DNA from 4 places in the Sinorhizobium sp. NFACC03 genome. Region 3 is predicted to be linked to each of the others. Evidence: riboswitches for the same ligand, from Rfam matches in the RefSeq annotation. Region 3 holds a riboswitch; each other region holds the start of a gene.
The links. A riboswitch is a leader RNA that binds a small molecule or an ion and turns the genes downstream of it on or off. The one in region 3 is predicted to bind cobalamin.

Region 1 (5,597 bases), on a different contig from region 3:
TAGCTGGGACGAAGGCACGGATACGCCCTCCGAGGTCCGCTTCGAACTCAGCCCGCGCGGCGACAAGGTGCTGCTGATCGTCACCCATACCCGGATCGCCAACCGCGGTATCATGACGAGCTTCTCCGCCGGCTGGCACGTGCATCTCGACCTGTTGCGCGACCTTTTGGAAGGAGAGCAGCCTGCAGCCTTCTGGAGCAAGTTTGCTGAGCTTGAAGAGCAGTACGACGCGCGCATCCCCAAGCGCTGACCGCCCGAGGTGACGAGACCTCAGAAGGGTGCACCGGCAAGGAATGACGGCCTTGCCGGCGCTTTTTGTCAAGTGCGGGCGAAACCGAGGATGAAGAGCGCCAGCGAACCGATCGATGCGAAGGTGCGAACGTGGTTCCACCAGACCCAGTCGGTGAGATAGCGCTCACGCCAGAGGTCGATTGCAGCTTGCCCGGGTGCAGCGGCCCCAAGTGCGTCGTTCATCGGCACGTTGAAGACGATCGTCACCAGAAGCACGCCGACGACATAGGCCAGGCCGCCCGCGGCCAGCAGCCATCGGCCCTCGCCACCCGAAATGAACGCGACGACGATCAGCGCCAGGCCGAGCAGCGCCGTGCCCATGAAGGCGCTGAGGAAGATCGGGTTCTGGATGACGACATTGATGGCGTTCATCGCGGCGATCCCCTGCTCCGGCGGCAGCCGCGACAAGGCTTGCATGATGCAGACCGAAAAGATGAAGAACAGCCCGGCCATCAGGCCGGAACCGATCGCGGCGGCAAACGCCAGAGCGGGGATCAGCGGGATCATGCGGCAATACTCCAGACACCAGTTGCTGCGGTCTCGCGGGCGTAGGTTGCAAAGTCGCGCGGCCGCCGCCCAAGCACGCGCTCGACGTCAGACGTCACACTCGAATTGCGCCCGTCGAGCACCGAGGTGAAGAGATAGCGGATGAGTTCGACATAGTCATCAGGCACGCCGTCAGCCTGCAATTGCGCGGCGAAGTCGGCAACCGGCACGGCCTGATAGGAGATCGGGCGTTTGGCCGCGGCAGCGATCTCGGTCACGGCTTCAGCGAAGGTCATCAGCCGCGGGCCGGTCAGAGAATAGACCTTGCCGACATGATCATCGTCGAGAAGCGCTTCAACCGCGACGTCGGCGATGTCGTCGCAGCTGACGAAAGGCTCGGTGACTGTATCCACGGGCAGGAAGACCGAACCGCTTAGAACTCCCTCTGCCAGGAAGCCTTCGTTGAAGTTTTCGAAGAACCAGCTCCCCCGAATGATCGTCCAGTCGGCGCCGGAGGCCTGCAGCGCGCGCTCGGCCGCTTCCGCCTCGTCCTCGCCGCGCCCCGACAGAAGCACCAGCCGCCTGATGCCCGCGCCGACGGCAAGGTTTGAGAACTTGCGGATGGTCTCGACAGAGCCCGGCACCGCCAGATCGGGCTGGTAGCAGACATAGATGCGATCGACATTTTCGAGCACAGGCGCCCAGGTCGCCTCGTCCGTCCAGTCGAAGGACGGTGATGCCGAACGGGCGCCGATGCGCACCGCAACACCCCGCTCTTGAAGGCGCTCAGCCACCCGCCGCCCCGTCTTGCCGGTACCGCCCAAAACCAGTGTGACTTTCTGAGACATCGTTTCCTCCTAAGGTTCATCAACAAACATGAGCATCTCTCACATTTGCAAATGTGATAAATCCTCGTATTTTAAGAGTCAAGCCAAAATGTGAGCATCACTCATGATTACAGAAACAAGCCCATCCGCGGTCCCCGCCGAAGACGAGACTGCGCTGCGCCGGACACCCAGCCAGAAACGCAGCCGCGAGCGCGTCGAACAAATCCTTGCCTGCGCGACGGCGCTCATTCAGGAAAAGGGCAGCGACGCCATGCGGATGAGCGAAGTCGCTGAAAAGGCTGGAATTTCGATCGGCTCGCTCTACCAGTACTTCCCTGACAAGGCGGCGATCGTGCGCACGCTGGCCGAGCGCTACAATGCCGTGTGCAACGAGTGCATCGCTGCCGAACTTGCCAAGGTCACATCACTCGCGGAACTACGCGACGCCTTCTGTGTGCTGTTCGACATCTACTACGACATGTTCCTGGCCGAGCCCGTCATGCGCGACATCTGGTCGGCAATGCAGGCCGACAAGGCGCTGCGCGAGATCGATCTTCTGCAAAGCCGCGCCGGCGGAAAACTGCTTGCCGATGTCTGGGCCCGGCTTGTGCCCGAAACCCCGCGCGAAACCATCGACAGTGCCGCTTTCCTGATCATGCATCTCGGCGATTGCACCATGCGGCTTGCGGTGTCGGTCGATCGCGCCGAGGGCGACCGCATCGTCGAGGCCTATAAACGCATGATCATCCGCGATTTTGTCGCGGATGGACCGGGCGGCGGCGCAAGTCCAATTGACATATTAGGGGTGCGATCCTAATCATCAGAGATCGATTGGTTCCCGGGACACGAACGTGTTTCGGGAGTAAACGGGAACGTGACGGATGGACCCATGCTGGGCATTCACATCACGGCCGACCCCGCGACTGTAGAGCGACGTCGATCTGCCATTCCGGAGCGATCCGGAAGAAGCCACTGGAAGAGACCACGAGAGGGTGGTCGATCTGGGAAGGCGAGGCTGATCCAGGGCTTCCCGCCCAGCGCCGTGAGCCAGGAAACCTGCCACTCGATACGGGCATAGGGCCCACACCGGGAATTTCCCGATGCCATCACGGAGGTTGTCATGGCTACGTCTACTGTTTCGAGCATTCCGCTCTCCCTCAGCGATCGTCTGACCGCTGGCGTCATCGCGCTTTTCATCGGCGCATTCCTCGTCTTCGGTGCCGGCCTTGCCAATTCGGCCGTGCTGCACGACACCGCGCACGACACCCGCCACTCCTACGGCTTCCCCTGCCACTAAGACGATGTTCCGGAACGTAACTCACGTTCCGCATCGAAGTGTCTGCGGACATGAACGCATCCGGCCTGTGCCGGATGTCGGTGTTTGTGCATGCCGGTTTCGTCCGGCGCGCAACGGCCATCCGCATGGCAGAACGGGAAGGCTTGCAAACCACGCCGCAGCGCGTGGCTTTTGCCGTTATCGAGGGACTTCAAGATGATTGTCAGAACGCTTCTGGCCGCGATCGTGGCTGGACTGATTGCCGGTGTCTTCATGACCGGCGCCCAGGAATTTCGGGTAACCCCGCTGATCCTGCATGCGGAGGAATTCGAAGGCGAGGCTCCGGCCGCAACCGAACAGCCCGCTGCACAGCCTGGAACGACGCAACCCGCCGCCGAGGGCCATGACCAGCATTCGTCGCTGAAGGCGGTCTCACCGCTTTCCGCCATGCTCGATGCCCTGTCGCCGATCACGCCAGCCTATGCGCATGAGGGCGAACACGAGGAAGGCGGCATCATGTTCGGTATGAGCCGGTTCTCCGGCACACTCATTGCCAACCTCGTCACCGGCTCCGGCTTCGGCCTGCTCCTGGCCGGCGTCAGCCTGGTGATCGGTTACCCGATCACGCTCCGGAACGGCGCGCTCTGGGGCGCCTGCGGCTGGCTCGCCGTGCACATGCTGCCGGCAATCGGCCTGCCGCCGGAACTGCCGGGTTTCCCGGCCGCCGAACTCGGCGACCGCCAGACCTGGTGGCTGGCAACCGTCGCCCTCTCCGCAGTCGGTCTCTATCTCGTCGTCCTGCGCGAGGAGATCGTCTCCAAGGTCGCAGGCCTGGTGCTGATCGCAGCACCCCATGTCTACGGCGCGCCGCAGCCGGTCGATATTACGAGCAACGTTCCGGCCGTACTCGGCGCCGAGTTTGCGGTTGCCGCACTCGCCACCACGCTCGCCTTCTGGATCGTGCTTGGCGTCGTCTCCGGCTTCATCAACGAGCGTTTCGCGAGAGCAAACTGATCCGGCCGATCACGCCCCCCATGGGCACCTGAACAAACGACGGCGGGGTTCAGGCTCCGCCGTTTTGCATGAGATGCGCGGCCAGCCGCGCGCGGCGATCGTCCGGCTCCAGCAGGACGCAGGTATCGCAGAAGCTGCTACCCTCCGTTTGGAAGTAGAGGCAACAGCCGCAACGGATCCGATATTGGCGCGACAGTTGCGCGCCGCTTGCCGGATCGACCGCGGAGATCTCCTCGTAGCAGAGCTCTTCCGAGAACAACCGCGAGCCCCGCCGCTTGACGATCGCAAGCGCCTCGGCCATGCCGCGCGCCTCGTCACCGATCGCGCGACCGATCTCCAGGAACGCTCCGGCAAGGGAATCCGCTGCCAGCCGCCACTGCGCCCCGGAAGAAAGCCCGGTGCGCTTTTTCAGGACCGCGATGACCGGCGCCAGATGGGCCGTGAAGCCGCGCTCGAAAGCGCTGATGCCTTCGGCATGCTGCGGCCCTTCCGCCACACCGAGGCGGAAATGATAACGCTTGCCGGCAACTTCCCGATCTTGGTGAAGGCGGGTCCACTCTTCGAAGCGAAGCCCGGCGATCTGCGCCTGAAGACCCGCGCCAAGATAGAGCGCGCCGAGAACCACACTCAGCTGGCGGCTGTAGAAGGCGATCAGATGTGCCGCCCGAATCCGGTCCGTCATGCCGATTGCGAAAAAGTCCTGATAGGCAAGGCTCTGCTCGATCCCGGTCCCACCAGCGGCCCAGAAGGCGGCTGGTGCGCTGAAGGCACTGTCCGCCGGCCCGAGCGAGACACCGGCGTCGGGGAACTGCGCGTGCAACCGCTCGACCACTGCCAGCGCCTGCGGCGGATATCCCTCGACCGTCCGCGCCATCCGCTGGTGATTTCTCGAATTCATGCCGTCTCCGTCGCCAGCCAGCCGCCCTCATATCCCGCGCGCTCAAGACCGCGCCGGATCGCCGGCAGGCTGCGTGTCAGCTCCCAGACGAAGCCGCTCCGCCAATTCTCGATCATCATCACGACGAGCCCCTGGTCAAGGCCGACGACACGCTCGTCGATCCAACCCGCAGGCCCCTCGCCAGCAAGGCTCGGATTGAACCCGCCCGGAAAGCGCCCTTCCTTCAGAAGCCCGGGATAGCCGGCCGCGACATGGCCGAGGGCCGATAGGGACGCATCCGGATCGAAAGGCAGACAGGCCGCCGCTGCCCAGGGCACGAGCGTGCCGTCATCCGGACCGAAGGGTGCGCCGCGGTTGACGTAGCCCAAGAGCCGCTGCCAGCGTCCGTCCTTGAGGCGCAGCCGGCCGCGTGGCGCATGGCAGGCACTGAGCCCCCAGAGATGTTGGCCATAGCCGGCGAAACGGCCCGAGTTTCGCCGCGCATGGTCGCGCTGCAACGCAATGGCGCGCTGGGTATTCTCGAAATAATCCGTCCCCCTCTCGCGCGTCGGCCGATCGCCGAGACCGCGAAGGTCAAGCCAGGCCTGCGGGAACAGGTGGATGAACAGCGGCGCCGCATGGAGGTGAGGCCCGCCATCAACCGCGATCCAGTCGTAGCCCTCCGTAAAGGCGGTGTAGTGCTCCGGCTCGATCGCATGATCGGGCGCCCCGAGCGCCAGCACATAGAGCAACAGCGCCTCGCTGTATCCCCGCCAGCGATGCTTCAGGAACCGGCCGGGCGGGCGCCAGCCCATCGTCAGTGTGT
Region 2 (5,597 bases), on a different contig from region 3:
ATGACCGCCTGTTTCAGCTCCCGCCAGTCTTCCTGCGTCGGTATGGAAATGCCGGCCGCTTCGAACAGGCCCTTTACCTTTTCGGTCGCCGGCAGCCATTCGCTAACCGTATATTTGTCGAAATATTCGCCGGACGCATATTTCGAGTTCTCGAAGCCCTTAAAGCTCACGCCCTTCTCGACCGCCAGCCGGTTGGATGCGCGGATGGCGTGATAGGTCACCGTGTAGAAATAGATATTGGTGAAATCGATGCCTTCCTCCGAGCCGTAGAAGATGCGCTCGCGGGCGAGGTAGCCGTGCAGGTTCATCTGGCCGAGCCCGATCGCGTGGCTGTCGTCATTGCCCTTCTCGATCGAAGGCACTGACGAGATGTGGCTCATCTCAGAGACGGCGGTGAGCGCGCGGATCGAGGTCTCGATCGTCTGGCCGAAATCCGGACTGTCCATCGCCGCGGCAATATTCAGCGAGCCTAGGTTGCAGGAGATATCCTTGCCCATCTTTGCGTAGGAGAGGTCGTCGTTGAATTCGCTCGCCTCGCTCACCTGCAGGATTTCCGAACAGAGGTTGCTCATGGTGATACGGCCGGCAATCGGGTTCGCCCGGTTCACCGTGTCCTCGAACATGATGTAGGGATAGCCGCTCTCGAACTGGATTTCGGCGATAATCTGGAAAAAATCGCGCGCCTTGATCTTCTGCTTGCGGATGCGCGCGTCCTCGACCATCTCGCGATACTTCTCGCTGACCGAAATCTCGGTCAACGGCACGCCGTAGACACGCTCAACGTCATAGGGCGAGAACAGGTACATGTCCTCGTTGTTGCGGGCGAGCTCGAAGGTGATGTCCGGGATGACGACGCCGAGCGAAAGCGTCTTGATGCGGATCTTCTCGTCGGCATTTTCCCGCTTGGTATCGAGAAAACGCATGATGTCGGGGTGATGGGCGTGGAGATAGACAGCACCTGCTCCCTGGCGGGCGCCAAGCTGGTTGGCATAGGAGAAGCTGTCTTCCAAGAGCTTCATCACCGGGATGATGCCGGAGGACTGGTTTTCGATCTGCTTGATCGGTGCCCCCATCTCTCTAATGTTGGTGAGCGACAGCGCCACGCCGCCGCCGCGCTTGGAGAGCTGCAATGCGGAATTAATCGCGCGGCCGATGCTTTCCATATTGTCCTCGACCCTAAGCAAGAAGCAGGAGACGAGCTCGCCGCGTTGCTTTTTGCCGGCATTGAGGAAGGTCGGCGTCGCCGGCTGGAAACGGCCGGAAATGATCTCGTCGACGAGATCGCGGGCAAGTCCCTCGTTGCCGCGCGCAAGCGTCATCGCCACCATGCAGACGCGATCCTCGTAGCGCTCCAGGTAGCGCGTTCCGTCAAAGGTCTTCAGCGTATAGGAGGTGTAGTATTTGAACGCGCCGAGGAAGGTCGGGAAGCGGAACTTCTTCCCATAAGCGTGGTCGTAGAGATCTCGCACGAAGTTGAAGGAATACTGATCCAGCACCTGCTGTTCATAGTAGCCTTCGGTCACCAGATAATCGAGCTTCTCCCTGAGGTTATGGAAGAAGACGGTGTTCTGGTTGACGTGCTGGAGGAAGTACTGCTTCGCCGCCAGCCGGTCCTTGTCGAGTTGGATGCGCCCCTCTTCATCATAGAGGTTCAGCATCGCGTTCAGCGCATGATAGTCCAGCGCCGCTTCCGTCGCCTTCAGGGGGCGTTCGAGTGTTGAGACGTCCAAAATCGTTCCATCCCGTTTCTGACATTGGCGACGTCCTCCTCGGTCCCGAGAAGCTCGAACCGGTAAAGGTAGGGCACCTGGCACTTGGCCGCGATGACGTCGCCGGCGATCCCATAGGTCGCGCCGAAATTGCTGTTGCCCGCAGCAATGACACCGCGGATGTGAGAGCGGTTGCCCGCATCGTTGAGGAAGCGGATGACCTGTTTCGGTACGGCACCCCGGCCGTCGTCGCCGCAATAGGTGGGCACGACCAACACGAAGGGCTCGGAAACCGTAAGTGAAGCCTTACTTTCCTGGAGCGGTATGCGCGCTGCGCGAAGGCCGAGCTTTTCGACGAAGCGATGGGTGTTTTCCGAGCGGCTGGAAAAATAGACGATCAGGCCCACCGCCTGTCTCCTCTAGGAGAGCGCGCTGATCTTGTCGGGGCGAAAACCCGCCCAGTGTTCGGGGCCGGCGACGACGACGGGAAGCTGCATGTAGCCGAGGCCCTTGACCGTTTCGAGCGCGTCTTGGTCGATGGAGATATCAATGACCTCGTAGTTGACGCCCTGGCGATCGAGCGCCCGATAGGTCGCGGTGCATTGGACGCAGGCGGGCTTGCTGTAGACGGTAACGTTCATTTCTTCCTCGTTTGGTCGGCTGGATGAGAGCATGAGAAGGCGCACGGACACGCAACCGCGATCCGGCGAAATGCAGGGCTGTCATGGCTGTGGCTCGCTCGGATCTGGACGCCCGGGCATGCCTCTTCGTCAGCTGCGCGGGAAACCGCGCCTCTTGATTGGCGAGCGATAGAATTTCAATGACGCGGACATGACTTCACCCCGAAGCTTTCGACAGGCTGCCGGGGAGATGTCGAGACGATCAGGCAGGCTCATCCTGCCGCACGCAACTCAACTCCTCCGGACACCCCGCCCGTGGACGTTTTGCTCGAGGCAGGTCTCCTGGCTCACGGGTCTCAGCTTCCATCCCGACCTTCCCGAGGCCTCATGCCTCAGTGGTCCAATTCCGGACAGTCGCTCGCCGTCTACAGTTGCGGGGGCAGCTACGGCATAGCCTGGCGAAAACTCGCCGACGCACCGTATTCCCGTCTTAGCTCTCAATCCCTGCGAATCGAGAGAACCTCGAACACTAGATATAGTAGTTCATCGCAAATCTGCGTCAATAGGTACGAGGTGCCTGAAGCCGGGGAGAGAAGGTGATTTCTTTCGCCGTGTGGATAACAAGGAGTAAACGGCGGGATGCGGCGAAACTTGTGGGTGGAGAGCTCGGCTTCGAGCCCGGCGCTCGCTCCGTTGCCGATCACTTGCGAAGAGGCTCCGGCACGTCGCTTTTAGAAACGCCACGCCGGATCTCTCCCGAATTCGGTCCACGTGCTGGCAGGTGGCAGATCACGACAACTGCGCTGTCTCTTGCCTCTGCGCTCAGTCAATCGCAGAGCGACATGCTTACGTCTTTGTTTTCTCCGGGCTGGGCTCGAGGCGAAGCCCTTGCCATTTGCGGCGCGTCGCCGCAATCCCGCTCCGGCGAGGGCGGTGACTTGCGCGGATTGCCGTCCGTCGGCCAATGCCACGGATCGGCAATATCGCCGATGTGCGCCCGGACGGTCTCGTGATCCCGCGTCAATCCGATATCCTTCAGCTGGAATTCGCTGAACGTATCGATGTCGATGGTCGGGTTGAGTGCGTTGCCGGCCCAGTTCAGGGCATGAAGGATCGTTGATCGCACTGCGCTAAGCATTGCTATCCTCTTTGTTTTTGCTGTTGTGTTCGCGAAAAAAGTGAGGATTTTTGCTGCTTCGCGCAAAGCGATTTCTCGCATGCTGGCATAAAGAATGCTTATCTCAGGGCCATGAGCAAGATTCCTCCCATGAGTGCCGTGCGCGCCTTCGAAGCGGCCGCCAGACATCTGAGCTTCACCCGCGCCGCCGACGAGCTCGGCATGACGCAGGCGGCGGTCAGCTACCAGATCCGGATCTTGGAGGAGCGCATCGGCACGCCGCTCTTCGTTCGTCTTCCGCGTGAGGTGCGGCTGACGGCGGCCGGGCGGCAGCTGGCGCCGAAGGTGACCGAGGCGATCGATCTTCTCGGGGCTGCGTTTTCCGAGATCGCCGACAAGACCGAGCACCACCTGCACATTTCCGTGCTACCGACCGTCGTCTCGAGCTGGCTCGGCCAGCGGCTCGCCTCGTTTCAGACGGCCCATCCGAACATCAGCATCCGGGTGCACATGTCGACCGAACTGATCGACTTCAAGCGTGATGCGATCGACCTCGTGGTGCGCAGCGGCAACGGCGACTGGCCCGGCAACGACGTGTTTCCGCTCTTCCCTATCGATTACATGCCGGTCTGCACACCGTCCTTCCTGGAAAAGCACCAGCTCAAGGAACCGTCCGACGTTCTACGCGTGCGGCGTTTCGGCAACGCCAGCTGGTGGCGGCGATGGATGATCGAAACCGGCGTGGAACCACCGGCGAGCAACGGCACCGAACTGATCTTCGACGTTCAGGCGATGGACGTCGCCACGACACTTGCGGATCACGGCATTGCCATCGCCGTCTCGACCTTCCTGCTGGAGGAACTCAGAAACGGCAAACTCATCCGGCCGTTTGACCATGTGGTGCAGGACGGCCGGGCCTATTGGCTGGTCTACCCGCAGAGCCACCGGCGGCAAAAGAAGATCCAGGCCTTTCGCGAGTGGATCATTGCCGAGGCCGACGCATCGAATGCGCTGCTGGCGACCGTCGTGGGCGATTCCAGGTCGGCATCACCTCAAGCCGGGGTCGGAGCGAGCGCGCTCGTGAAACCTGAATAGGGCTTGCTGAGCGGCGACGCATAGGCCCCGCGCTTGCTCGTCATAAGTCCCTGTGACACGAGTGCTTCCGCCTGCTTGACCGCGGCCGAAACGCCGTCGATGACAGGGACGTCATAGTCCGCTTGGAGCGCCCGGGCGAGATCGGCCATGCCGGCGCAGCCGAGCACGATCGCTTCTGCGCCATCCTGATTGAGCGCCAGCTCGATCTCGCGCCGGAGTTTGGCGAGCGCGTCTGATGCCTTGTCCTCCAGTTCGAGCACCGGGATGTTGGCGGCGCGGACCCTTGCCCGGTCGCCCATGCCGTAATGCCGGACGAGATTCTCGATCAGCACCCGTGACCGTTCGAGCGTGGTGACGACGGTGAAACGTTGCGCCAGCATGGCAGCGGTCGCGACGGCGGATTCGCAGAGCCCCACCACCGGTATGCGGGCGAGCGCACGGGCTGCCTCCAAGCCGGTGTCGTCGAAGCAGGCGATGACCGCGGCATCGGCGCCTGCGGCCTCGCCGTCGCGGATTTCGGCGAGCAGGCCCGGCAGGGCGACGGCGCCGTCATAATGCCCCTCGATCGAGGCCGGTCCCGATCTGGAGGTGCGCGCGAGAATTTCCGTGGCAGGGTTGACGACAGTCCGAGCGGCCGCGGCTGCTTTGGCCGTCATCGACGCGGTGGTGTTGGGATTGATGATCAGGATGCGCATCTAGCCTAGCTCAGCTTTGCCTGGTGGCCTCGCAAGTGTCAGAATGACTGCGAGCGCGACGAGGATGATGGTGAAGGAGAAGAGGGTGGTGACCGTGCCGAGCGCATAGAGCACCGGCGTCGTCACATTCGTAGTCATGCCGTAGATCTCGAGTGGCAGAGTGTTGTAGCTGCCCGAAGTCATCAGCGTGCGGGCGAATTCGTCGTAGGAGAGCGTGAAGCCGAAGAGGCCTACGCCGATCAGGCTTGGCGCGATCATCGGCAGGAGAACGTGCTGGAAGGTCTGCCAGGACGTCGCCCCTAGATCGCGCGCCGCTTCTTCGTAGGCCGGTGAGAACCGGTTGAAGACCGCAAACATGATG
Region 3 (5,597 bases):
TCTGGGTCGTACCTTGTGCCGGTTGCGTCGTGCCTTGCGCCATGACCGGGCCGGCGGCGGCAAGCGCCAGCAGGCAGACGAGAATGGCAGGCAATTTTCCGACAGAACGCAATTTCATGATCCTTGCAGGTTGAGACCATGGTGCGGAATCGCGTCAGTGGTCGTCACAATGCGGTGTGAATACGAAAGACGGCGGAAAGATGCAAAAGACGCCGCCAATTGCGCTCCACCGCCGGATTTTTCGTCAGAAACCGGCGCCGGGCTGTGCCAGATAGGCAAGCTCGGCGTCTGTCGAGACGCGGGCCAGGAGGGCATTTCGGTGCGGGAAGCGGCCGAATTGTTCGATCACCTCGCGGTGGCGGATGGCATAGTCGAGATAGTCGGCATCGCCGAGTTCGGTGAAAAGCTTCACCGACATGGTCTGGTCGGTCAGGTTTTCCGAATGCTCGAACGGCAGATAGACGAAGGCGCGCGCTTCCGGCTTGATCGCCATGTCGGCACCGATGCCGACGGCAAGCTTCGCCTCGTGCAGTGCCAGGCAATCGGTCGCGAAGGCAAGCGGCGTGCCGCGATACATGTTGCGCGGCATCTGGTCGAGCAGGATGATCGCCGCCAGCCGGTTCTCCGGCGTTGCCCGCCAGATCTCGCTGACCCCGCGGGCAAGCGCCAGGTGCGATGCCTGGAAACGACGAATGCAGGCCTTATCCAGTTCGCCGCTCATCGTGAACCAGTCGTCATAGGTGAGCTCGCCGAACCAGAAATTCAAAACGTCATCCGGCGTGCAGATTTCAACTTCGTTCGTCATTTGCTCCCTCGCACCGCTCTTCTGCCGGTCCTGCCCCTTTCGAGGCCTGATCGGCAGCCATGCATGCGCTAAAACATAGGCGCGAACCGGCCCATTTCCATGCATGCCCAATGTCGATACACGCCTTACGCGCGCCGCGTGAGGATGGCAACAAAGGCGATGCCGCCGACAATGCCGGTAACGACGCCGATCGGCATGTCCTCCGGCGCCATGATGACGCGGGCGACGAGGTCGGCCATGATCAGCGTCAAGGCGCCAAAGAAGGCCGAGAGCGGGATCACCCGCACATTGTCGCTGCCAGCGAAAAGCCGCACGAAGTGCGGCACCATCAGCCCGACGAAGCCGATCGCTCCGGAAAAGGCCACCATGACCCCGGTCAGGAGCGCAGTGACGACGAAGAGCGTCAGACGGAAGCGGCGCACGGGAATGCCGAGCGTCATCGCCGTCTCGTCGCCCATGGCAAGCGCGTTGATCTCCCGCGACCGGACGACCAGCCAGCCGAGCGAGACTGACAGCACGAGCGCCGGATAGATGAGATGCGGCCATTGCGCCAGGCCAAGGCCTCCGAGCATCCAGAAGATCACCGTGTGCGTCGCCCGCGGATCCCCCAGGAAGATCATGAGATTGCCGATCGACGTCAGCACGAAGGCGACGGCGACGCCGGCAAGCACCAGGCGATCGGCACTGGTGCCTAGAGCGCGGGAAACGAAGGCGACCAGTACGGTTGCCAGCAGCGCGCCGCCAAAGGCAAAGAGCGGCACCGTGAGAAGACCGAGGATCATTCCGGTGTGGAGCAGTGCGACAATCGCCCCGAGCGCGCCACCCGAGGAGACGCCAAGCAGATGCGGATCGGCAAGCGGATTGCGCGTGACCGATTGCAGCACCGCACCCGTCAGCGCCAATCCGGCGCCGACAAGCCCCGCCAGCATGACCCGCGGCAGGCGCACGTCCCAGACGATGCTTTCACGCCCCGCCGACCAGAAGGCCTCGACGCTGCCGGGCGCGAGCTTGCTTGCGACGATCGACCAGACGGTGGCTACCGGAATCGGCGCCGAGCCGAGCGAAACGCCCGCGGTCACGGTCAGGAGAAGCAAGAGCAGCGCCGCTAACACCCCGACCCCGCTGCGGAGCGCCCGAACGGGAACAACCCGCGAAACGGCAGCGGGACCAGGCGACGTATCCTCAGCCAGCATCGGTTACAGGCCTTCGCCGTGAAAGACCTTGGCGAGCCGGGCGATGGCGTCGATGTTGCGCGGCCCCGGCGTCGCCTCGACATAATCGAGCACCACGAAGCGGTCGTTCCTGACCGCATCGATATTGGCGAAGGCCGGATTGTTCTTCATGAAGGCGATCTTGTCCTCGGCTTTCACCTCGCCGTAGTTGACGATCACCACGACCTCCGGATTGCGATCGATCACCGGCTCCCAGGAGACCTCCACCCAGCTCTTGTCGACGTCGTCCATGATGTTGGCGCCGCCGGCCGCCTCGATCATCGCCGTCGGGATGCCGAAGCGGCCGGATGTGAAGGGCTTTTCCTCGCCGGAATCATAGACGAAGACGCGCGTCGGCTTTTCGCGGCCGGCATTTGCCTCGGTGATCGCGGCCAGTTGGCGGCGGTAGCCGTCGACCAGCGCCTCGGCGCGATCCTCGACCCCGAAGATGCGGCCGAGGTTGAGGAGATCGACGAACATGTCGTCCATCGTAGGCTTTTCCCTGGCAATGACATGGATGCAGGATTCGGTCAGTTCGTATACGCCGATCTTGAACGGCGCCAAGGTCTCGGGCGTCACCTCGCCGCCGACCTTCATGCCGTAGTTCCAGCCGGCGAAGAAGAAATCGGCGTCGGCGTTGAGGAGCACTTCCTTGGTCGGATATTTTTCCGCAAGCTCCGGCAGTTCCTTCACACCTTCGCGCAGCTTTTCATCCAGCGTCTTCCAGCCGGAAACGCCGGTGTAGCCGACCATGTGGTCCTGCAGTTTCAGCGCCAGCATCATCTCGACCAGATTGACGTCGCTGGCGATCGCCCGCTTCGGCGCGGCATCGAAGGTCACCTCGCGGTTGCAGCTCTTGACGGTGACCGGATAGGCGAGCGCCGGCACAGCAGTGGCGATGAGAAACAGGAAGGCAGAGGAGGCAATGTTGATCTTCATGAAATGGATCCCTGTCGAGGAAGTGAAAAGGAGAAACGGGCGGTGCCGGCAACGGCGGTGCTGTGGGCGGTGGCGGTGACACCGAAGGCGGAGGACAGCGCCCGCGGGCTCAGCACCGCGTCGGGTGTGCCAAAGGCGGTGAGCCGCCCCGCCGTCACGATCGCCACGTCAGTCGCGAATTCGGCGGCGAGATTGATGTCGTGCAGCGTCGATACGATCGTCAGCTTCAACGTCTGCAACAGCTCGAGGATTTCGAGCTGGTGGCGGATGTCGAGATGGTTGGTCGGCTCATCAAGGATGATGATGCGCGGCTCCTGGGCAAGCGCCCGGGCAATCAGCACCCGCTGCTTCTCGCCGCCCGAGAGCGTCGAGAACTGGCGGCCGGCGAGATGGGCGAGATCGAGATGGGAGAGCGCATGCTGCACGCGCTCGCGGTCGGTGTCCGTCCAGCCGTTGAGCCCCTCCCGCCGCGGGATGCGGCCCATCATCACCACGTCGCGCACGCTGAAGGGAAAATCGCCGGGCATTTCCTGAAGCACGACGGCGATCGTTTTCGCCGCTTCGCGCGCCGAAATCGACCACAGGTCGACGCCGTCGACCTCGATGCGGCCCGCATTCGGCTGCACCGCCCGGTAAAGGCAGCGTAAGAGCGAGGTCTTGCCGGCCCCGTTCGGCCCGAGGATCGCAAGCCGGCTGCCCGCCTCGATCGCGAAGTCCATGTCGTCGACCAGGGTCAGCCCCGGGCGCGGCCCCCAGCAAAGCCCCTTAACGCGAAGGGCGGCTCCTGTTGCGGTGCAGGTCATGGTCTGATCCCTTCCCGGCAGCGCCACGCGTCCATCCCCGACGCACCAAACGCGCTTGAGCGCATGCGTGTCGCGCTCATTGGAAATGGCCCGCAACGTCTTCGGAGACGAGCATGGCCGCCGGGATGCGGGCGAGCGTCTTGCCCTTCAGCCCGCGCGGCCGTTCGGCAGCCCGCGTCATGCCGTCGCCGCGCTCCACATAGGTGGCGGCAAAGCGGACGAGATCGTCGATGTCCGCTTCCGGCGAAATGTCACCAAAGAGATAGGTCGCCTTGCCCGTCGCCTGGAAGGCGATGGTGCAGGGGCGCGTGCATGCCGCCATGCAGACCGTGCCGGCAATCGAGAAATCACGATCGAGCGGCGCGCCGAGGGCGGCGATGCTGCGGTTGAGACGCTTTATTAGCTCGGCGCCCGGCATGCAGGGGCCGCCGGTAAAGCGGCAATCGGTGCAGACCGTTATCTTATGCTGTCGGGAAGTCGGCTCAGCCATTTTCTCTCTCCGCCGGACTGACGGCAAGAGATGGCGAAGCCGCAGGATGACGGAAAACCGTCGCGCGAAAGCCAGTTCTTTTCCATCGGAACACCCCGTCCGTTGTGGTTGATCGGTTCGATGGCAGGTCTCCTGGCTCGCGGGTCGCGGCGCATCCACGTCTTCCCGGCCTTTGGCCAGTGACATGGTGTGAATGCGCTGTCCGCTCACAGTTGCGGGGGCAGCCACGGTTTCGGTCCCGTCAGGGTCGTCCGTTCCGTGTTCCCTTTTCAGCCGCCTCCGCATTGTCGCGGACGCAGCACCATCGCGCTCTTCCTCGCATGAATCGGCAGCGGATACAACCGATGGGGTCGGGCGGCCGGGATCTATCAACATGCGGCGTTTCGTCATGTACTGACTGTTATAAAATAACATAACAACAATCAACAAGGTAATGATCCTAAGTCACCCTGCCGGCCGCCGCGGGCGAGAGTCTCGCCTGACGGCGACGACCGGCGTATCCTTGCTCCTTGGCTTGTCGGGAAAGGAGCTCTGCCATGGCTGCCTATTTGATCGCCGATGTCGATATCACCGATGCAGCGACCTTCGAGGAATACAAAAGAGAGGTGCCGGCGACGGAGGCCCGCTATGGCGGGCGCTATCTCGGCCGCGGTGGCGCAACCCGGGTGCTTGAAGGCGACTGGGAACCGCACCGGCTCGTCATCCTCGAGTTCCCGGACATGCAAGCCTTGCTCTCCTGGTACCAATCGCCGGAGTATCAGCGCCTGAAGACGATCCGTGAGCGCTGTGCCAGGACACGGATCATAGCACTCGAAGGCGTCGCCATCTGAAGCGGAGCGCAAGACTGGCCGCAATTGCCGGCCTTGCTCGTGAAACGAACGGATGAGCGCGCCCGTCACTTCAAGCTTCGCGGCGCGCGGATGAAGCAACTGCGGGGCATGTGCTCCGGGTCCATCGACATGCGGCGTTTCGTCATGTCCATCCGTTATGCGATAACATAAAAATACAACGCCAGAGTTGAATAGCCGGCGAAATCCGCCGTGGTGGGACCGTGTACCTTCATCGGGGCCGGCGCGCCGCCACCCTCTCGAACTTGCCTTCGCACGACCGCCCGGCCCGACGCTTTCGGACCGGTGCCGCGCAGCGCTCATCAGCCCCCACTGCGCGCAAAAGCCGGAAATTTAACGTACGTTACGCTCACGTAACCCCAAGGCCGTTGAGAAAATCAGCAGCCGAAGCGACAATTGCCAAAGCTAGGATTGGGCATCGACAAGCCACCGATAAAATCAACTTAGCCGCGCAGGTCCCGAAATGAAGTGATGGCAACGCAACTTTCTAAAGGGGATGGC
Region 4 (5,597 bases), on a different contig from region 3:
GCGGCACAATCGGCGCACCGGGACTACCATCTCGGCTTCCAGACCGCCGCGGTGATCGAGCGCTATCCAGCGCATGTCCACAAGCTCTCGCCGGTGCTGACGCTGCAGGGCGCGGTCGCCCACTGCGACATGCCGCTTGAAAGCGGGCCGACCCTGTTCCTGCCCTATAGCCAGACCTATGTGCCGGGTTATCTGGCGCTCAATCGGCCCGAGTTCCGAGCCTATTTCGACGAGCACCATGTCCAGCTCCCGCTCGAAAAGGGCGATGTCGTCTTCTTCAATCCGGCGCTCTTCCACGCGGCCGGCAACAACCGCTCCACCGACATCCGCCGCGTGGCGAACCTGCTGCAGGTGTCCTCGGCCTTTGGCCGGACAATGGAAACGGTCGATCGACTGACGATGAGCGCGACGCTCTATCCGGCGTTGAAGGTTTTGCTTGGCGGGGGCAAACTGACCAATGCAGAAGCGGCCAATGCCATCGCGTCCTGCGCCGAGGGCTATTCCTTCCCAACCAATCTCGACCGCGATCCGCCGCTTGGCGGGCTGGCGCCAAAGACCCAGGCGCAGTTGATGCGCGAGGCGCTTGCCGCGGGAGCAAGCGAGCAGGATTTTCGGGCCTCACTCGACGCGCAGGCGAAGCGCAAGCTGAGTTGGGTCAGTCTCACAATTGACAGGCTCCCGGCGCATTTCGCTCGGGAGCCGTAGCTGTTTCACATCATCATTTGCGAGGGAGGAACTCGATGAACGGACAGATGCAAGGCAAGGTCGCCATCGTCACCGGCGGCACGCAAGGGCTGGGCGCAACGATCGCCGGCCTATTCGCCGAACGCGGTGCGGCGGGCATCGTCATTTGTGGGCGCAATGCCGCCAAGGGGCGGGCGAAGGCCGAGCAAATCGGCAAGGCCAGCGCCGCGAAAGTGGTCTATGTCGAGGCCGATCTTGAAAAGGTGGACGACGCGCGCAAGGTCGTTGCCGCCTGCGATGCGGAATTCGGTCGGGTCGATGCGCTGGTCAATGCCGCCGCCATCACCGATCGCGGCACGATCCTGGACACGACACCGGAACTCTTCGACCGGATGTTCGCCATCAATGTGCGGGCGCCGTTCTTCCTGATGCAGGAGACGGTGAAGGTGATGCGGCGCGAGCGAACGGAAGGCACCATCGTCAATATCGGCTCGATGTCGGCAATGGCCGGGCAGCCCTTCATTGCGGCCTATTGCTCGTCGAAAGGCGCTCTGGAGACGCTGACCAAGAACACTGCCTATGCGCTTCTGCGCAACCGCATCCGCGTCAACGGCCTGAATATCGGCTGGATGGCTTCCGAAGGCGAGGACCGCATCCAGCGCGAATTTCACGGCGCTGCCGCGGATTGGCTCGAAAAGGCGGCCGCCAGCCAACCCTTCGGCAGGCTCGTCGATCCGGCCGAGGTGGCGCGAGCCTGCGCCTACCTGTCTTCGGCGGAATCCGGGCTGATGACCGGATCGGTGATCTGCTTCGACCAATCGGTCTGGGGCGGCTATGACGGTTCGCCCCATCCGGTGGCGCCGCTCTAGATCACGATGATTTTGGGTCGGATCGATCCAAAATCATAAACGTGATCGGTCCTTAGAAGTTAGAGCGGAATGCGGGCGGAAAACTGCGTGCACTTTTCCTCATCCCGCTCTGACGGGCGCTTGTCTTTCGCTAGTGGCTGTGCCCTTATGACGCCGTCAGGTGCCCGCGCAAGCGGGAGAATCGGGAATCCGGTGTCATTCCGGAACGTGCCCAACGCTGTGACGGGGACAGTCGCCTCTACAAGTGCCTTGAATTGATTCAAGGTTTTGCCACTGGATCTTAAATCGATCTGGGAAGGTGAGGCGACCGGTTGAACCGAAGTCAGAAGACCGGCCTGGCGAGATAGACCGAACCCCGCGCGGACGGCGGGAGGTTTTCGCATTGTTGGGGATCGAACGATGCTGACTGAACCGAAGGGCGGCCTTGCGGCTGCCGGTGCCTTCTCGCTGGATGAGCGGGAGGCTGTCTACCGCGCTATCGAAACACGCCGCGACGTGCGCGACGAATTCTTGGCAGAACCTCTTCCCGACGATCTGGTGAAACGCCTGCTTACGGCGGCGCACAGTGCACCGTCGGTTGGCTTCATGCAGCCCTGGAATTTCGTACTGGTGCGGGGGGCAGAAACGCGCGAGCGCGTCTGGCAGGCGTTTCGTCGCGCCAATGATGAGGCGGCGCTGATGTTCGAGGTAGAGCAGCAGACCAAATACCGCTCGCTGAAACTCGAAGGCATTCGCAAGGCACCGCTCAGCATTTGCGTCACCTGTGACCGCACGCGCGGCGGCGCCGTCGTTCTCGGCCGCACGCACAATCCGCAGATGGATGTCTATTCGACGGTTTGCGCCGTGCAAAACCTGTGGCTTGCGGCCCGCGCCGAAGGAGTTGGCGTCGGCTGGGTCAGCATCTTTCACGAGGCCGAGATCAAGGCGATCCTCGGCATTCCCGATCATATCGAGATCGTCGCCTGGCTCTGCCTCGGTTATGTCGATCGCCTTTACCAGCAGCCCGAACTGGCGGTGAAGGGATGGCGGCAACGCCTGCCGCTGGAAGAGCTGGTGTTTGAGGAAGGCTGGGGGAACTGCGGCGAGAGTTCCTAAAACCCGTCTCGCAAAAGTGCGCAGCGGTTTTGCGATAACGACGTGCGAAGTATCAAAAACTTAAAGTGCAATGAGCGAATCTAAAAGATCGCGACGCGCTTTAAGGCGGCGCCAGGATCAGTTCTGGACCGGTTGATAGGCCGGTCCCTTCGGGTGCTTCAGGTCGATCGAGGTTTCTTCCTGCGGCAGGAAGGTCGGGCCGACGACGCGCACCTTGCTCTTGGACGGGTCGTAGGGCCGCTCCTCGGCCGGCGCCTTGGCGGTCGTGGTGTCCGCCGGTTTCTTGGTTTCGATCACGACGATGGACGACTGATCGTCGCCGATCTTGGTGCCGGTCGTCTTCGGCGAGGTTGCGGCAGTCTGCGGTATCTGGCAGCCGCACATGCCAGGCTTGCTGATGCCGCGGGTGCGATAGGCAAACGCATTGGGCATTTCGGTATAGGGTAGCCCGGTCACGGCCGAGACCATCTGTTCGCTCTCTTCCGTGTTGATATCGTGGAAGTAGAGTTCCGTTTCGGCGCCAGGGCAGCGCGCCCGGCAGGCCTGTTCGTCACGCGGGAAGTCGGCCGGCGTCGCATCCGAGGAGATCGGGAAGAAGGCGCCGTCGCAGGTGCGCACGCACATGGTCCGCAACGTTCCGCGGTAATAGCCATCCTGCGGCGCATAACTGTCTTCGTTATGCCCGAGCATCGGCCCGTAGGCGTCCTCAGGTGGCAGGTCGGCAATGATGTTGCGGTGCGTTTCGGGCTCTTCGGGCTCGACGCTGGCGAACTCCTCGCTGTCGCTGTAGCAGCCGTTGATTTCAAGCGCGGCAAGGATGCGGCGGCGGCTGTCTTCGCTGCCGCCGGCGAAGATCTGCTCGCGCTCCGACTTCAGCATGCGCAGATTGTCTTCCATCTCGGCGATGAGGCTGTCGAGCTCCCCGCAGCTGTCGGGGTCGCCGCCATCGTAGGTGACGACGCTGCCGCCACCGCAGCCCGCGCGGCGGCGGTCGTTCTTCGCCCGGCGCAGCTCGATATTCTGTCGTGAGATGGCGCTGGCATAGTCCCGGGCATCCGCAGTGGTGGCGACCATGTCGGGCAGTTGCGCAAGCCGGGTATTCAGCCGGTCGCACACGGTCGATGCCAGCGAAGGATCGGCACCGACCAGGGCCAGCGGCACAAGCACCACAGCGACGTGTTTCAAGCGCGGGAACACGGGCGAAGTCTCTTCCTGATGCCGCATGATGCCGGCCTTCTGATATGGGCGGCTGCCAGCGGCAATTCCTGTTTCACCTCCATCATAGAGCTTGTCGGTGATCGTGCAACGACAAGCGGCGGTTTGCGTTAACGGCTCCGGCCGGCGATGGCATTCAAGCGGCGCGGGCGGTTTCGAGCGACATCGGGCGTTCGAGAACGGTGCCTTCGATGGCGGCAATGGCCTTCATGCGCTGAAGCAGGTCGTTAGTCACTTCCCAGGCGACGGCAACGGCGAAGACCGAGCCGATGCGATGGGGTTCGGCAATGCGCTCGCCCGGGCATCCCATGCGGCGGAACATGCGCTCCAGGAACACGTCGGTGACCGTGACGATGTGGCTGATGCCGGAGGCGAGACCGAGTTCGCCGACACCGCACATCAACTCGGCGGCGGCGATCGTCACCTGATTGGAGGCGCGGTCCTGCGAAATCTCGGGCTCGATGCAGAAGCGGCTCGATTCCCACACCGAGGCGCTGCGGATTTCCGGATTGTCGCCGAGCAGGATCGGGAAGGTATCGTCCAGCATGTTGGGGCCGAGCGTCGGCAGCAGCCTCAGCGAGCCACGCAGCCGGCCGTCGGGAGCGTAGGATAGCACGTAGAGCGGGTTCGCCGTGTCGTAGTTGTCGATTTCCCATGCGCCGTCCGTCTGAACGTCCCACTTCAGGAAGTCGTGGAAGACGCGCTTGCGCAGCCGGAACATGTCGTCGACGGCCTGCGGGTGCTGTGCTCGGGTCTTTCCGTTCAGGATCCTGATCATCTTTTTCTCCATCCTTGTCTTGGGATGGGCGGATGCTGTCAGGCTGGCGGCGGTCGCGTAACTGTCGGTAGTGACAGTTTAAATCAGCGATATTTCCCACTAGATTTCGAGGGGTTTTGGGAGGGCCTTGGCGCGAGCTGCGTCAAACGGTGGGGATCAGTGCATGGCGGACGGCTTGGGCGACGGCCTGCGTGTTGGAGACGACATTCAGCTTGCGCCTCGCATTGGTCATGAAGAAGCGCACGGTGCGTTCGGAAATGCCGAGGATAGTGGCGATTTCCCAATAGCTCTTGCCGGCGGCGGCCCAGGTCAAAACCTCGGTTTCGCGACCGGTGAGGCGCATGTCACGCGCCGAAAGGCCGCCGGCCATTGCGCCGTGTTCCAGCATGGCCGCATGGAAGAGATTCGCGGCGAGCTGGAAATCGCGCAGATGTTGGCGCCGATAGGCCGTCCATTCGTCGGCCGGCATGTTGACGTTGATTGCCAGCAGCGCCGTCCGACCTGCGGGTGATGGCAGCGGCAAGGCAACGCCCTCGGTGGAAATGCCGATTTCCTGCGCGGCCTGAAACAAAGGCTCGCATTCCGGGAACCGATGTCGCGCCATCGTCCATTCCACCGGGCGCACGCCGCCAAGCGCGAGCTTCAGGATCGGATCGATTCGGTGAAGGCCGCGCGAACGGTAGATCTCGGCGGCATAGGCGCCGAAGGTGTGATGCAGGCGGCAGATCTTGAGCTCGTCCGCATAGGGCTCGGCTTCGAGGTACAGGAGATGGGCAATGCGGAACGTGCGGCGCATCAGCGTAAAGAAATGAGCGGGCTCGACACAGCCCCCGCCTTCCAGGATTTCCAGCATGTCGAGGACAGCCTGCTGCTCAGTCATGCCACAACACCGAATCTCGTCCGAAGCCACAGCATGGTTAGAGGTTCACCTTTTGTCCAGCGCAAACTTACCCGTT

Region 1: linked by a shared signal. The riboswitch ahead of BLU35_RS21305 (CbtB domain-containing protein) and the one ahead of BLU35_RS23215 (DUF1636 family protein) in region 3 are both predicted to bind cobalamin.
Region 2: linked by a shared signal. The riboswitch ahead of nrdH (glutaredoxin-like protein NrdH) and the one ahead of BLU35_RS23215 (DUF1636 family protein) in region 3 are both predicted to bind cobalamin.
Region 4: linked by a shared signal. The riboswitch ahead of bluB (5,6-dimethylbenzimidazole synthase) and the one ahead of BLU35_RS23215 (DUF1636 family protein) in region 3 are both predicted to bind cobalamin.

What each region holds. Positions count from the first base shown of each region.
Region 1 is NZ_FMXF01000018.1:16,305-21,901, reverse strand. It holds gene BLU35_RS21325 (SRPBCC family protein) at 1-250, shown strand, start outside; gene BLU35_RS21320 (anthrone oxygenase family protein) at 319-798, opposite strand; gene BLU35_RS21315 (NAD(P)H-binding protein) at 795-1,625, opposite strand; gene BLU35_RS21310 (TetR/AcrR family transcriptional regulator) at 1,729-2,421, shown strand; cobalamin riboswitch at 2,420-2,682, shown strand; gene BLU35_RS21305 (CbtB domain-containing protein) at 2,725-2,901, shown strand; gene BLU35_RS21300 (CbtA family protein) at 3,097-3,894, shown strand; gene BLU35_RS21295 (ferric iron reductase) at 3,944-4,792, opposite strand; gene BLU35_RS21290 (glucoamylase family protein) at 4,789-5,597, opposite strand, start outside.
Region 2 is NZ_FMXF01000027.1:39,319-44,915, forward strand. It holds gene nrdE (class 1b ribonucleoside-diphosphate reductase subunit alpha) at 1-1,730, opposite strand, end outside; gene nrdI (class Ib ribonucleoside-diphosphate reductase assembly flavoprotein NrdI) at 1,700-2,116, opposite strand; gene nrdH (glutaredoxin-like protein NrdH) at 2,129-2,350, opposite strand; cobalamin riboswitch at 2,645-2,869, opposite strand; gene BLU35_RS26705 (hypothetical protein) at 3,156-3,635, opposite strand; gene BLU35_RS26710 (LysR substrate-binding domain-containing protein) at 3,597-4,541, shown strand; gene BLU35_RS26715 (aspartate/glutamate racemase family protein) at 4,499-5,236, opposite strand; gene BLU35_RS26720 (ABC transporter permease) at 5,237-5,597, opposite strand, start outside.
Region 3 is NZ_FMXF01000020.1:113,724-119,320, forward strand. It holds gene BLU35_RS23190 (mechanosensitive ion channel family protein) at 1-118, opposite strand, end outside; gene BLU35_RS23195 (DUF924 family protein) at 245-805, opposite strand; gene BLU35_RS23200 (FecCD family ABC transporter permease) at 931-1,899, opposite strand; gene BLU35_RS23205 (ABC transporter substrate-binding protein) at 2,002-2,955, opposite strand; gene BLU35_RS23210 (ABC transporter ATP-binding protein) at 2,952-3,758, opposite strand; gene BLU35_RS23215 (DUF1636 family protein) at 3,835-4,248, opposite strand; cobalamin riboswitch at 4,354-4,569, opposite strand; gene BLU35_RS23220 (DUF1330 domain-containing protein) at 4,785-5,078, shown strand.
Region 4 is NZ_FMXF01000005.1:122,301-127,897, forward strand. It holds partial or broken gene BLU35_RS10295 (phytanoyl-CoA dioxygenase family protein) at 1-705, shown strand, start outside; gene BLU35_RS10300 (SDR family oxidoreductase) at 741-1,553, shown strand; cobalamin riboswitch at 1,695-1,906, shown strand; gene bluB (5,6-dimethylbenzimidazole synthase) at 1,953-2,648, shown strand; gene BLU35_RS10310 (DUF2865 domain-containing protein) at 2,766-3,872, opposite strand; gene BLU35_RS10315 (acyl-homoserine-lactone synthase) at 4,000-4,641, opposite strand; gene BLU35_RS10320 (helix-turn-helix transcriptional regulator) at 4,784-5,521, opposite strand.